DNA from 3 places in the Agrobacterium sp. 22-226-1 genome. Region 1 is predicted to be linked to each of the others. Evidence: riboswitches for the same ligand, from Rfam matches in the RefSeq annotation. Region 1 holds a riboswitch; each other region holds the start of a gene.
What was found. A riboswitch is a leader RNA that binds a small molecule or an ion and turns the genes downstream of it on or off. The one in region 1 is predicted to bind cobalamin.
Positions count from the first base shown of each region.

Region 1 (3,899 bases):
TGGTTAAGGACAATGCTACGCCGCCGCCGCGCTTGGAAAGCTGCAGCGCCGAATTGATGGAGCGGCCGATGCTTTCCATATTGTCTTCCACACGCAGCAGAAAACACGAGACCAGCTCACCACGGCTCTTCTTGCCAGCGTTGAGGAAGGTCGGGGTTGCCGGCTGGAAGCGGCCTGAAATGATTTCATCGACCAGATTGCGGGCGAGCTGCTCATCGCCACGCGCAAGGGCCAGCGCCACCATGCAGACGCGATCCTCGTAACGCTCCAGATAACGTTTTCCGTCAAAGGTCTTCAGCGTATAGGAAGTGTAATATTTGAAGGCGCCGAGAAAGGTCGGAAAGCGGAATTTCCGGGCATAGGCCTCGTCATAGAGGTCGCGAACGAAATTGAAGGAATACTGGTCCAGCACCTCCTGTTCGTAATATCCCTCGGTCACCAGATAATCGAGCTTTTCCCTGAGGTTATGGAAAAAGACGGTATTCTGGTTGACGTGCTGAAGGAAATATTGCCGGGCGGCAAGGCGGTCCTTGTCGAGCTGGATTTTCCCGTTCTCGTCATAAAGGTTCAGCATCGCGTTCAGCGCGTGATAGTCCAGGGCCGCATCAAGCGGTTTCTGGGGTGCGGCTGCCGGCTGTTTGGCGTCCTTGTTGCGCGCGGCGCTTGAGGTCAGCGTGTCCAAAATCGTTCCAATCCATGTTTGACATTGGCGACATCTTCTTCCGTGCCGAGAAGCTCGAAGCGATAGAGAAACGGCACGGCGCATTTGCGCGAGACGATATCTCCGGCGGATGCGAAAGCTGCGCCAAAATTCGTGTTTCCCGCCGCGATGACGCCGCGAATGAGATTTCGGTTGGAGGGCTCGTTCAAAAACCGGATGACCGGCTTCGGCACGGCCCCTTTGGTGCCGCCGCCCCCATAGGTGGGGGTGACCAGCACATAGGGCTCGGACACATGGGGAACATCTTCCTCAACACCAAGCGGCAGACGAAACAGACGCCGTCCCAGTTTCAGAAGGAAACGATGGGTGTTTTCAGAGCGGCTGGAATAATAGACGATCAGGCCCATCGTCCCGCCGCCTCAGCTGATCGAGCCGATCATATCCGGCCGGAAACCCGCCCAATGGCGTTCGCCGGCAACGACGACGGGCACCTGCATGTAGCCGAGACCGCGGACATGATCGAGCGCATCCGTATCTTCGGAGATATCGATGATCTCATAGGGGACGCCGATGCGGTCGAGGGCGCGATAGGTGGCGGTGCATTGGACGCACGCGGGCTTGCTGTAAACGGTGACGGTCATAATTTCCTCTCTCGAAACCGGTTTCGGACACGGCTCAACATTGCCGATTGCAATCGCAATCGGGCGGCGATGGTTCTGTCATTAGGGTGGGCGCGCGCGGCTTTTAGCCGCGTAAAATCACTCTCTACGCCGACGAGCGCAGCAACTCAAACAAATGCACTGGCATGACTTCACCCCGAAGCTTGTTCTGGAGGGGGCAGAAAAGGGCGCACGCAAATCATTTGCGTCATACACCTTCCTCCGGACACCCCGCCCGTGGACGTTTGCGCTCAAGGCAGGTCTCCTGACTTGCGGGTCACAACATCTATTCCGGCCTTCCCGGAGCTTTCGGCTCCAGTGACCCAAATCGGAACGATGCTCACCGCTTACAGTTGCGGGGGCAGTTTCGGCCTTGCTCCGCCATAATGGCGTTACGCACCGAATTCCCGTCTTAGCTCCCGACCATTGCGAATCGGAAGAACCTCGAACACCACATATAGTATATGAGGAAATTTTCGCGTCAATGAATAGACGCACAAAAGCCCCACCCTGTGGATCAAAAAGATTCAACACATGGTCAACAAAGGCTTAACGACACATGCGCGCCGCCACTCAAACAGAGAAAAGCGTTAATCTATTCCCAGATATCGATGCGGATATCGGCGGGACGGGCGTTTTCGATCACCCTTTTTCCGTTCGGAAGATCGTTTTCGAAAAGTTTGGCGTGGATCTCAGCCTCGTCTAGATCATAGCCCTGCCACCTTTTCCGCAGCCTCTCCTCCAGCACCGCAACGGACGGCCCTACAAAAATGGTGAGGTCGAAGCTTTTGGAAAGAGTTGTCCACGGCGCCTCGTCCAGCAGCAGATAATTGCCTTCAGCAAGGATAAAGCGTGTTTCCGGCGCAATCACCCGGGCGGACGCTATGGCGATTTCACGGGAGCGGTCGAAAACCGGAACAAGCACCTCCTGCCCGCCCTTGCGGACGGCGCAGACGATATCGAGAAAACCGCGCACGTCGAATGTTTCCGGCGCGCCCTTTCGCGACAGCAGCCCCCGCTCTTCGAGGATGCCATTGTCCATATGGAATCCATCCATGGGCAGGACGGCGGCCGTTTCGCCCCGTGCCAGTAAAGCATTACAAAGGGCATCCGCCAGCGTGGATTTGCCGGCCCCAGGGGGACCGGCAATAGCGACGATAAAACGGGATTTACCTTCTGCTCGCCGAAGAACATCCCCGGCGATCGTTTCAAGCTTCAGCATCATGCGGCAAGCGTTTCCTTCGGCGCTTCCTTGGCGCCCGTCATGAAGGCGACCGCATCCGACATGGAATAGTCCTTCGGATTGATGACGCACAGACGCTTGCCGAGCCGATGGATATGAATGCGATCCGCGACCTCGAACACATGCGGCATGTTATGCGAGATGAGAACGATTGGCAGGCCTCTCGAGCGCACATCCAGAATAAGCTCCAGAACACGCCGGCTTTCCTTCACCCCGAGTGCTGCCGTCGGCTCGTCAAGAATGACGACCTTGGAGCCGAAGGCCGCTGCACGCGCCACTGCCACACCCTGACGCTGGCCCCCGGAGAGGGTTTCCACCGCCTGATTGATGTTCTGGATCGTCATCAGGCCGAGTTCCGACAGTTTCTCCCGGGCGAATTTTTCCATGGCCGGGCGGTCAAGGGCGCGGAACAGGCTGCCCTGAATGCCGGGTTTACGGATTTCCCGGCCGAGGAACATATTATCGGCTATGGAAAGCGCCGGCGACAGCGCGAGGTTCTGATAGACCGTCTCGATGCCGGCCTTGCGCGCCTCGATCGGCGAGCGGAACTGCACGGGCTGGCCTTCCAGCCGGATTTCCCCTTCATCGGGTGTCACCGCACCGGAAATCGCCTTGATGAGAGAGGATTTACCGGCGCCGTTATCGCCGATCACCGCCAGGATTTCGCCCGGATAGAGATCGAAATCGGCATGGTCGAGGGCGGTCACACGACCATAGCGCTTGACGAGATTGCGTGCTGTGAGAATGGGTTCTTTTGCCATCAGCCTGCTACCTTTCTGATCCACTGGTCGATTGCGACAGCCATGATGATGAGGACGCCGATCAACAGATAGGTCCATTGCGGGTCTGTTCCGATGAGCCTGAGGCCGAGCGAAAAGACGCCGACGATCAGGGCGCCGAAGATCATGCCCATGATGGAGCCGCGTCCACCGAACAGCGACAGGCCGCCGATAACCACTGCGGTAATGGATTCGATATTGGCAAATTGGCCCGCGGTCGGCGAAACCGAACCGATGCGGCCGATGAGGGCCCAGCCGGCGAAGGCGCAGATGAGGCCGGACAGCGTATAAACGGTGGTCAGCATGCGCTTGACGTTGACACCGGCAAGTTCGGCGGCATCCGGATCGTCCCCGACAGCATAAAGATGGCGGCCCCAGGCGGTGCGGTTCAGCACATACCAGAGCAGGGCGACGAGCAGGACCATGGCGATGACGCCATAGGTGAAGACCGCGCTGCCGACACGGATATTGGCGCCGAAGAATTGCAGGATCGGCGCCTGCTGGGCGATATCCTGGGCTCGGATCGTCTCGTTTGCGGAATAGAGGAAGTTGGTCGC
Region 1 is NZ_JBNWCP010000001.1:6,075-9,973, reverse strand. It holds gene nrdE (class 1b ribonucleoside-diphosphate reductase subunit alpha) at 1-682, opposite strand, end outside; gene nrdI (class Ib ribonucleoside-diphosphate reductase assembly flavoprotein NrdI) at 670-1,068, opposite strand; gene nrdH (glutaredoxin-like protein NrdH) at 1,081-1,302, opposite strand; cobalamin riboswitch at 1,559-1,782, opposite strand; gene ACQZ5K_RS00040 (nucleoside triphosphate hydrolase) at 1,916-2,545, opposite strand; gene ACQZ5K_RS00035 (ATP-binding cassette domain-containing protein) at 2,542-3,324, opposite strand; gene ACQZ5K_RS00030 (ABC transporter permease) at 3,324-3,899, opposite strand, start outside.

Region 2 (3,899 bases), on a different contig from region 1:
CCCGGACCAGTTCCCCGCCGGCACCGAGACCGGCAGCGCCGCTGCTCCCGCCATCTGGGAAAATTTCGACGACTTCAAGGCCAAGGCCGCCAAGCTCGGCACGGATGCGGACATGGTTCTCGCCAATCTCCCCACCGATCAGGCGGGCGTCGCCACCGCCATGAAGACGCTCGGCGCCGATTGCGGCACCTGCCACCAGACCTACCGTCTGAAGAAATAATCGCAGCACTTTGGAAACGCCGCTTCCCGGCGGCGTTTTCTCAGGCACGAAAGACATCTGACCGGGTCAGGTGAGAATTGGGGAGAGGGGCATGTCCTCCATCTGGACGAAACTCGCGGGCGGGGCCGTCGTCGCGGCCATTGCGGGCTACGGCATATTCGCCTGGGTTACGGCGCCTCAGCGGCAGGCGCCCAGCCACTGGGTCAGCCTGGGCGAACCGGATCTGGCCAATGGCGAAACGCTGTTCTGGGCGGGCGGCTGCGCCAGCTGCCATGCCGCACCCGATGCGAAAGGCGAGGCGCTGTTGACGCTTTCGGGCGGGCAGGCGCTGAAAAGCCCCTTCGGCACCTTCCATGTCCCCAATATTTCCTCCGATCCGCAGCATGGCATCGGCGGCTGGACGCTGGCTGAATTCGGCGATGCGATGACGCGCGGTGTGGGCAGGAACGGCGAACATCTCTACCCGTCCTTTCCCTATGCCTCCTATGCCCGCATGACGCAGAAGGACATCAACGATCTCTTCGGTTATCTGAAAGCCCTGCCGGCGAGCCAGAACGATGCGCCGGATCACGAGTTGCCGTTCCCCTTCAATCTGCGCATGGCGCTGGGTGGCTGGAAATTCCTTTATTTCGACCCCTCGGCGCGGCCCCGCGTGGAGCTTGCCAATGCCAATGCCGAATTGCTGCGCGGCCAATATCTGGTGGAAGGGCCGGGCCATTGCGGCGAATGCCACACGCCCCGCAATGCGCTTGGCGGTTTCGTGAAAGACAAGTGGCTGGCCGGCGGGCCCAACCCGGAAGGCGAGGGCCGCATTCCCGACATTACCCCCGGCTCGCAAAGCATCGGCAGCTGGGCCGAGGCGGATATTGCCAGCTATCTGGAAAACGGCTTCACCCCGGAATTCGACAGCGTCGGCGGCTCCATGGTCAAGGTGCAGCAGAACATGGCGCATCTGACGCCTGAAGACCGCGATGCGATTGCCGCCTATCTGAAGGCCATACCGTCGCGATAGGGTGCCCTGGGGGCGTGCCGCCCATTGACTCCCGACCTCGCCCATCGGATAACGATCCTGTGATGGTTCCTTCCGGGCGTTCCGGAAGGTGAAAAGGGAACACGATAGGGAGAAATCCTCATTCGTGGCTGCCCCCGCAACTGTGAGCGGAGAGCCTGAAACGAAATGCCACTGGCAGGCCATCTCGCCGGGAACCGAAGGTTTCCAGAGAGGGTGACGCCGGGAAGGTGTTTCAGGTTTTGACCCGTAAGCCAGGAGACCTGCCATCGCGGAAATATCCATGCCGGCGGGGTGTCCGGAAGAGCGGAATTTCAGGGTGGTGGGATCGACGCCTCCCTGTGTCAGTCTCGTATCCCCGTGGTGAAGTGTATTATAGCGGCTCGACGGCCTTTTGCTGTCCGGCCGCGTCCAAAGGCGCGGGGTCGCGCCGGAGAGGGGTCACCATGTCCATCAACCAGAATACGGCCAACGCCGCCGTTTCCGCAAAAACAACCAGCTTCGCGCAATCGCTGACGGCGATCGTGCTTGGCCTGTTCGTTGTCGGTTTTGTCGGCTTTTCCCATGTGGAAGCCGTTCACAACGCCGCGCATGACACGCGTCATGCCAATGCCTTCCCCTGCCATTGAGGGGAACGGCATGTCGTCTTTTCGCAATATCGTCTTTACCGCCGTTCTCGTCGGCATTCTTGGCGGTTTCGCCGTTTCGGCCATGCAGGCTTTCGGCACGACGCCGCTCATCCTTCAGGCGGAAACCTATGAAAGCGCCGGCGAAGCACCCCACAGCCATGATGCGACGGCGCCCGGTGCTGCCGTTCCCGCCCATGAGCACAATGACGAGGCTTGGGCTCCGGCCGATGGCTTCGAGCGCACCGCCTATACCGTCGCCGCCAATGTGCTGACCGCCATCGGTTATGCGCTGGTGCTGACCGGCCTCATTTCGCTGCGTGGCACGAATGGCGGCTGGCGCGAAGGCCTTCTTTGGGGCGTTGCCGGTTTTGCCGCCGTCATGCTGGCCCCGATGATCGGCCTGCCGCCGGAACTGCCGGGCAGCCCGGCCGCCGCACTTGAGGCGCGGCAGATCTGGTGGCTTGCGACGGTTGCCGCAACCGCGGGCGGCATTGCGCTGATCGCGTTTCGCCGCGAACCCTGGGCCATCGTATTGGCGCTGGTGCTGATCGTCGCACCGCATGTGGTCGGCGCACCCTTGCCGCCGGAAGGCGAACATGCGCTGGCGCCGCTGCCGCTGGAGCGTCAGTTCATCGTCGCCGCCACCGTGACCAGCTTCGTTTTCTGGGCTTTGCTCGGGACATTGAGCGCGTTTTTCCTGAAGCGCTTCCAGTCGGCTTGAGACTATGCAGGACGCAGCGGAATGGAGTGAGGAACTCGATGCGCTGCGTTTTGCCGTTCCCGGTCACGGCGCTTTCTGCGCCGTGCACCGCCTTGCCTTCAAGGCTGTCCTTGGGGCGGCCCCGGATCGCGAGGCGGCTCTCGCCTGTTTTCATGAACACGAGGCCGCTTTTATCGCTGCGGCGCTCAGCAAGATAAAACGCTCGAATTTACCCGCCGGCCGCAGCCTGCATCTGAGCAGCCGCGATATTCGCCGGGCGATTGCCGGGGAGGGCGGCGATCACGCAGCACGGGTGTGCCGGGTGCTGGATCGGGGGTGATGAGTGAGGGTGCCTAGACGCTTGTATTGTGCACCACCTCATTCCTGTGCTTGTCACAGGAATCCAGCCGACGCGCGTCTGCGCGACGAATGGAGTCCTTTCAGCCCAAGGACTTGGGCTGGCTAGATTCCTGTGACAAGCACAGGAATGAGGGCGGGCGGGCTTACGTGGCCCACAATATCAGCGTCCGCCTCAGCGATGCTCCGCCGCAAAAACCTGAAGTTCCGCCTCGGCTTCCGGACCAAAGAGGCCGAGGTGTTTCAGGATTTCCACAGCGAAACTGACCGGCGCGCTGCCGGCGGCGGTGACGATGCCGCCATCGCTGACCGCTTTCGGCTGGTCGCGGTAGAGCGACTCGCCGCTATAGACGGCATAGGCCTTGTGCGATGCCAATGAATTGCCGGTATGGGCGACGTCGTTCAGAACGCCCGTGCCGCCGAGCGCACTCGCCGCCGCGCAGATGCCGGCTACCAGCCGGTTCCTGTCGCGAAACCGGTGCACCAGCCCGCCAAGATCGACAGCCGTTCCCTTTTCCCAGCTCAAGCCGCCGGGAATGATCAGCGCATCAATGCCGGCCGGATCAAGCGCATCATAGGATATGTCAGGCGTCACGGTCAGCCCGCCCATGGACGTCACCGGCCTGCCATCGGGGGTAGCGTAGACGATCTCGACGCCGAGATAACTGCGGGCTGCGGCAGCAAGCAGCGCCGGTTCCCAGTCCGCAAAATCCTGCGCCAGCGCAATGGCGATCCGTGTCATGGCCGTCTCCGTGGTTTTAATCAGGCGATGGACTGCATGTAGCGCATGCCGGTAACCGGCCGGGGCGCGAAATCCATGTTTTCGTAGAAACGATGCGCCGCGACATTGCCGGTCGTGGCGCTGACGGAAAGATAGTCGCAGCCGAGACGCTTGGCGATATCGCGGGCGCGGGAAACCAGATGCTGGCCGGTGCCATGGCCGCGATGCCCGTCACGTACGAAGAGATGATGCAGTTCAAGCCC
Region 2 is NZ_JBNWCP010000014.1:74,464-78,362, forward strand. It holds gene ACQZ5K_RS21085 (c-type cytochrome) at 1-220, shown strand, start outside; gene ACQZ5K_RS21090 (c-type cytochrome) at 312-1,232, shown strand; cobalamin riboswitch at 1,279-1,514, shown strand; gene ACQZ5K_RS21095 (CbtB domain-containing protein) at 1,676-1,858, shown strand; gene ACQZ5K_RS21100 (CbtA family protein) at 1,869-2,579, shown strand; gene ACQZ5K_RS21105 (hypothetical protein) at 2,584-2,898, shown strand; gene ACQZ5K_RS21110 (type 1 glutamine amidotransferase family protein) at 3,091-3,657, opposite strand; gene ACQZ5K_RS21115 (GNAT family N-acetyltransferase) at 3,678-3,899, opposite strand, start outside.
Region 2: it holds a riboswitch for cobalamin, as region 1 does, so the genes downstream of both, ACQZ5K_RS21095 (CbtB domain-containing protein) here and nrdH (glutaredoxin-like protein NrdH) in region 1, are expected to answer to the same signal.

Region 3 (3,899 bases), on a different contig from region 1:
CACCGAGACGGTCGAACAGGGTTGTGCCGTCGTCATCCGTCTGGCTGGCGAAGGCGGTGGCGGCAATGATGGCGGCGGGCTTCAGATCGGGCAGCACCGTTTCGAGGAAACGGATCGCCTCGCCATCCTTCAGACCGCTGACAAAAATCGGCAAGGGTGCAAAACCGCGCCGCGAGAGCGCCTCGAAAAGCGCATCCACCGGTGCGGCATCTGCCGCCAGAAGCATGGAACGGTAAAAGAGGATGGGCAGAAGGGACGCACCGTCGGGAAAACCCGCGCAGGCTTCCGCCCTATCCACAACGCCCCTGCCGGGCCGGTAAAAACCGGCTTTCGGCAGCGGCTCAGCTTCAATATCCGGCCATGCCTCGCCCCTTGCAAGAGCGGCGAGACCAAGGGCAAGCCGGTCCATATTCTCCTGCCCGCCCTCACGGAAGAAGGAGAGGACCGAGGCCAAAATCCGCCGATCGACGGTCGAGGCCGCTTCGAGTTTCTCGTCCCTTTCGCTGCACTCACCCGGCAAAAGCAGAAGCTTGATGCAGCGCCTGCGCGCAAGAATGGAAAGCTGATCGACGCCGTAACGCCAGCGTTCCGCACCGCCGAGAATCCGGATAAGAATAACCCTGGCATGTTCCGCCGTCTTTTCGATCCAGAGATCGACCGACATGGGATGTCGAAGCTCGGAGAGGTTGGCGGCTGACAGGGAGGGGAGCGCACTCTCTGTTCGCCGCCAGGCCTGTTCCAGCCCGGCCAGATCGCTTGCCGAAAAAGACAGTACCACCACATCCGACCGGGGCTGGTTGAGATCAACCGGCTCGATCAGGTCGTCCAGAGACGAGGATGTGGTGGCGAGAATATGCATAGGTCAGGCGGCCAGCATCTGTTCGATCTTTTCGCGGTTGATACCCTTTTCGCCGATGACGACGAGGCGGCTGCGGCGTTCCTCACCCGCAGCCCAGGGCCGGTCGTAATAATGGTTGACGCGGCTGCCCACAGCCTGCACCTGCAGGCGCATCGGCTTTGCGGAAACCTCGATGAAGCCCTTGATGCGCAGGACATTTTCCGCAGCCGCCGTCTCGGCGATACGGGCTGCCAGCGCTTCCGGGTCAGTCACGGCCGGCAGATCGATGACGAAGCTGTCGAAATCGTCATGCTCGTGGTCGAGTTCACCGTCATGGTGGGTACGGCGGTTTTCGATATCCTCTTCCACCGCAAGGCCAAGACCGATCAGCACGGCGGGGTCGATGGCGCCATTGGAGGCCACAACGATCTTTGCCGCCTTCGGCAGATGTTCGAGAACATGCGCCTTGGCCTTGTTGAGGCCGGCATCGTCAAGAAGATCGGCCTTGGTCAGCACGATAAGATCGGCGCAGGCGACCTGATCCTCGAAAACCTCTTCGACCGGGTCATCGTGATCGAGCGCCTCGTCATTGGCCCGCTGGGCGGCGAGCGCTTCCATGTCGTGCGCCACCTGCCCTTCGGCAAGGGCGGCGCCATCCACCACGGCCACGACGGCATCCACCGTCACGCGGCTCTTGATCGCCGGCCACTGGAAGGCCTGCACCAGCGGCTTCGGCAGGGCGAGGCCGGAGGTTTCGATGAGGATATGCTCCACCTTCGGCTGGCGGCTCAGAATCTGTTCGATGGCGGGCTGGAAATCATCCGCCACCGTGCAGCAGATGCAGCCATTGGCCAGTTCGACGATGTTTTCTTCCGGGCAGCTTTCAATACCGCAACCTTTGAGAATCTCGCCATCGATGCCGATATCGCCGAATTCGTTGACGATGATCGCCAGCCGCTTGCCGTCCAGCTTTTCGAGAAGGCCGCGCAGCAGCGTGGTTTTGCCAGCCCCCAGAAAGCCGGTGACGATGGTGCAGGGAACGCGGTCCAGAAGGGTGCTCATGATCTCTCCTCAGTAAAATCGAATGGGGGAATGCGCGCCACCAGGCCGCGCTTTAAGGGTTCGGGGCGACCGCGCCAGGGCATCAGGCCGTCGGGGGCGGCAGCCAGCAGCCGTGCACCGGTCAGCAAATCTTCCGCGTCACCGGTCGTCAGCCCGCCAAAAACATAGGACCAGCTATTGGCGCTGCGCAGCACGGCGCTAAGCCCGCGCTTGCAATTGGCGAGGCAGTTGACGGAACGAACGGTGACACCCGTTTCCTCCGCCTTTGCGATGACGGCATCGGCGAGACGCGAACCGGGGCGCGGTTCGGCATTGGGGTCGGCTTCATCACGACAGCTTCTGCAAACGAAAACGGTCACGCCGGACGCCGTTTCATCCTGCGTGTTTCCGCCTGCACATGAAGATGTCGCTGAAATATCCAAACCGTATCGTTTCCCGCGCCTTGCAAAAAATCTCTGGGGGTGCGGATGTCGAAAACGGCATGCGGACAGGCGCAAACCGGATGTTCGATCTAACCGACTGACCGGAGCACCCCGCCCGGCAGACGTTTTTCCTGAAACGGCAGGTCTCCTGGCTCGCGGCTTTACACCCTGACACCGCCTTCCCGAACCCGTTGAGGTGTCCAGTGGCTTTACGGTGCGGGCTTACCGCTTACAGTTGCGGGGGCAGCCACGGAATGACCCGGTAGTCGGGCTGGAACCGTGTTCCCTCTTAGCTTTTCCCGTTGCCGGGAAAAGACCGTCAGTCCGTTACCCTTAGGCTGAACAGGCGTGGGGGTCAATGCCGCGGCCCTGTGGCCCGCACATTGCCGGGTGCGGCAAATTGGGTATAGTCGCCGCTCCGAATGGCGGGGGCATCGGGTCCCGCGCCGCTGGATGAAAAGGAAAACGCGATGACACGCGACATCAGCGACAGCGAAGCCGAACGTCACCGGCAGAAAATGGTCAATCGCAAGACGGTGCAGGACGCCGAGGTTGCGGAAAAGACCATCGAAAAAGGTCTGCTGATGATCAATACCGGTCCCGGCAAGGGCAAATCCACCGCCGCTTTCGGCCTTGCCCTGCGCATGCTCGGCACCGGGCGGCGGGTGGGCGTCGTTCAATTCATCAAGGGTGCATGGTCGACGGGAGAACAGCAGGCGCTGACTTTGTTTGGCGACAGGGTCGTGTGGCGCACCATGGGCGAGGGGTTCACCTGGGACACGCAGGATTTGAAACGCGACGTCGCGGCGGCGGCAAAGGCCTGGGAAGAAGCCAAGGTCCTGATGGCGGATGAGACCATCGGCCTGCTGATCCTCGATGAGCTGAACATCGCGCTCCGCTACGATTACCTGCCGCTGGAAGAGGTGGTCGAAACGCTTTCCAGCCGCAGGCCCGATCTGCATGTCGTCGTTACCGGCCGCAACGCCAAGCAACCTCTCATCGACGCGGCCGATATGGTGACGGAAATGACCCTCGTGAAACATCACTTCAAGGCGGGCGTAAAGGCGCAGGCAGGGATAGAATTCTGATATGGCTGCACGCGTGCTGATGTTTCAGGGAACCGGCTCGGATGTCGGCAAATCGCTGATGGTGGCCGGCCTTGCCCGTGCCTTCGTCAGGCGCGGCCTGTCCGTCATGCCGTTCAAACCGCAGAACATGTCGAACAATGCGGCGGTCACCGCCGATGGCGGCGAGATTGGCCGCGCGCAGGCGCTGCAGGCTCGGGCGGCGGGCGTACCGCTTTCCGTGCATATGAACCCGGTGCTCCTGAAGCCACAGAGCGAGACCGGCGCACAGGTGGTGGTGCAGGGCAAGATCGCCGGCAATGCCAAAGCGGCCGATTATCAGCAGATGAAGGCCGGGCTGATGCCGCGTGTGCTGGAAAGCTTCGACCGCCTGAAACAACAGGCCGATCTGGTGCTGGTGGAAGGGGCCGGCAGCGCCTCGGAAATCAACCTGCGTGCCAATGACATCGCCAATATGGGTTTTGCCAGAGCTGCGGACGCGCCTGTGATCCT
Region 3 is NZ_JBNWCP010000005.1:288,954-292,852, forward strand. It holds gene cobN (cobaltochelatase subunit CobN) at 1-859, opposite strand, end outside; gene cobW (cobalamin biosynthesis protein CobW) at 863-1,900, opposite strand; gene ACQZ5K_RS11505 (DUF1636 family protein) at 1,897-2,322, opposite strand; cobalamin riboswitch at 2,444-2,658, opposite strand; gene cobO (cob(I)yrinic acid a,c-diamide adenosyltransferase) at 2,793-3,410, shown strand; gene ACQZ5K_RS11515 (cobyric acid synthase) at 3,412-3,899, shown strand, end outside.
Region 3: it holds a riboswitch for cobalamin, as region 1 does, so the genes downstream of both, ACQZ5K_RS11505 (DUF1636 family protein) here and nrdH (glutaredoxin-like protein NrdH) in region 1, are expected to answer to the same signal.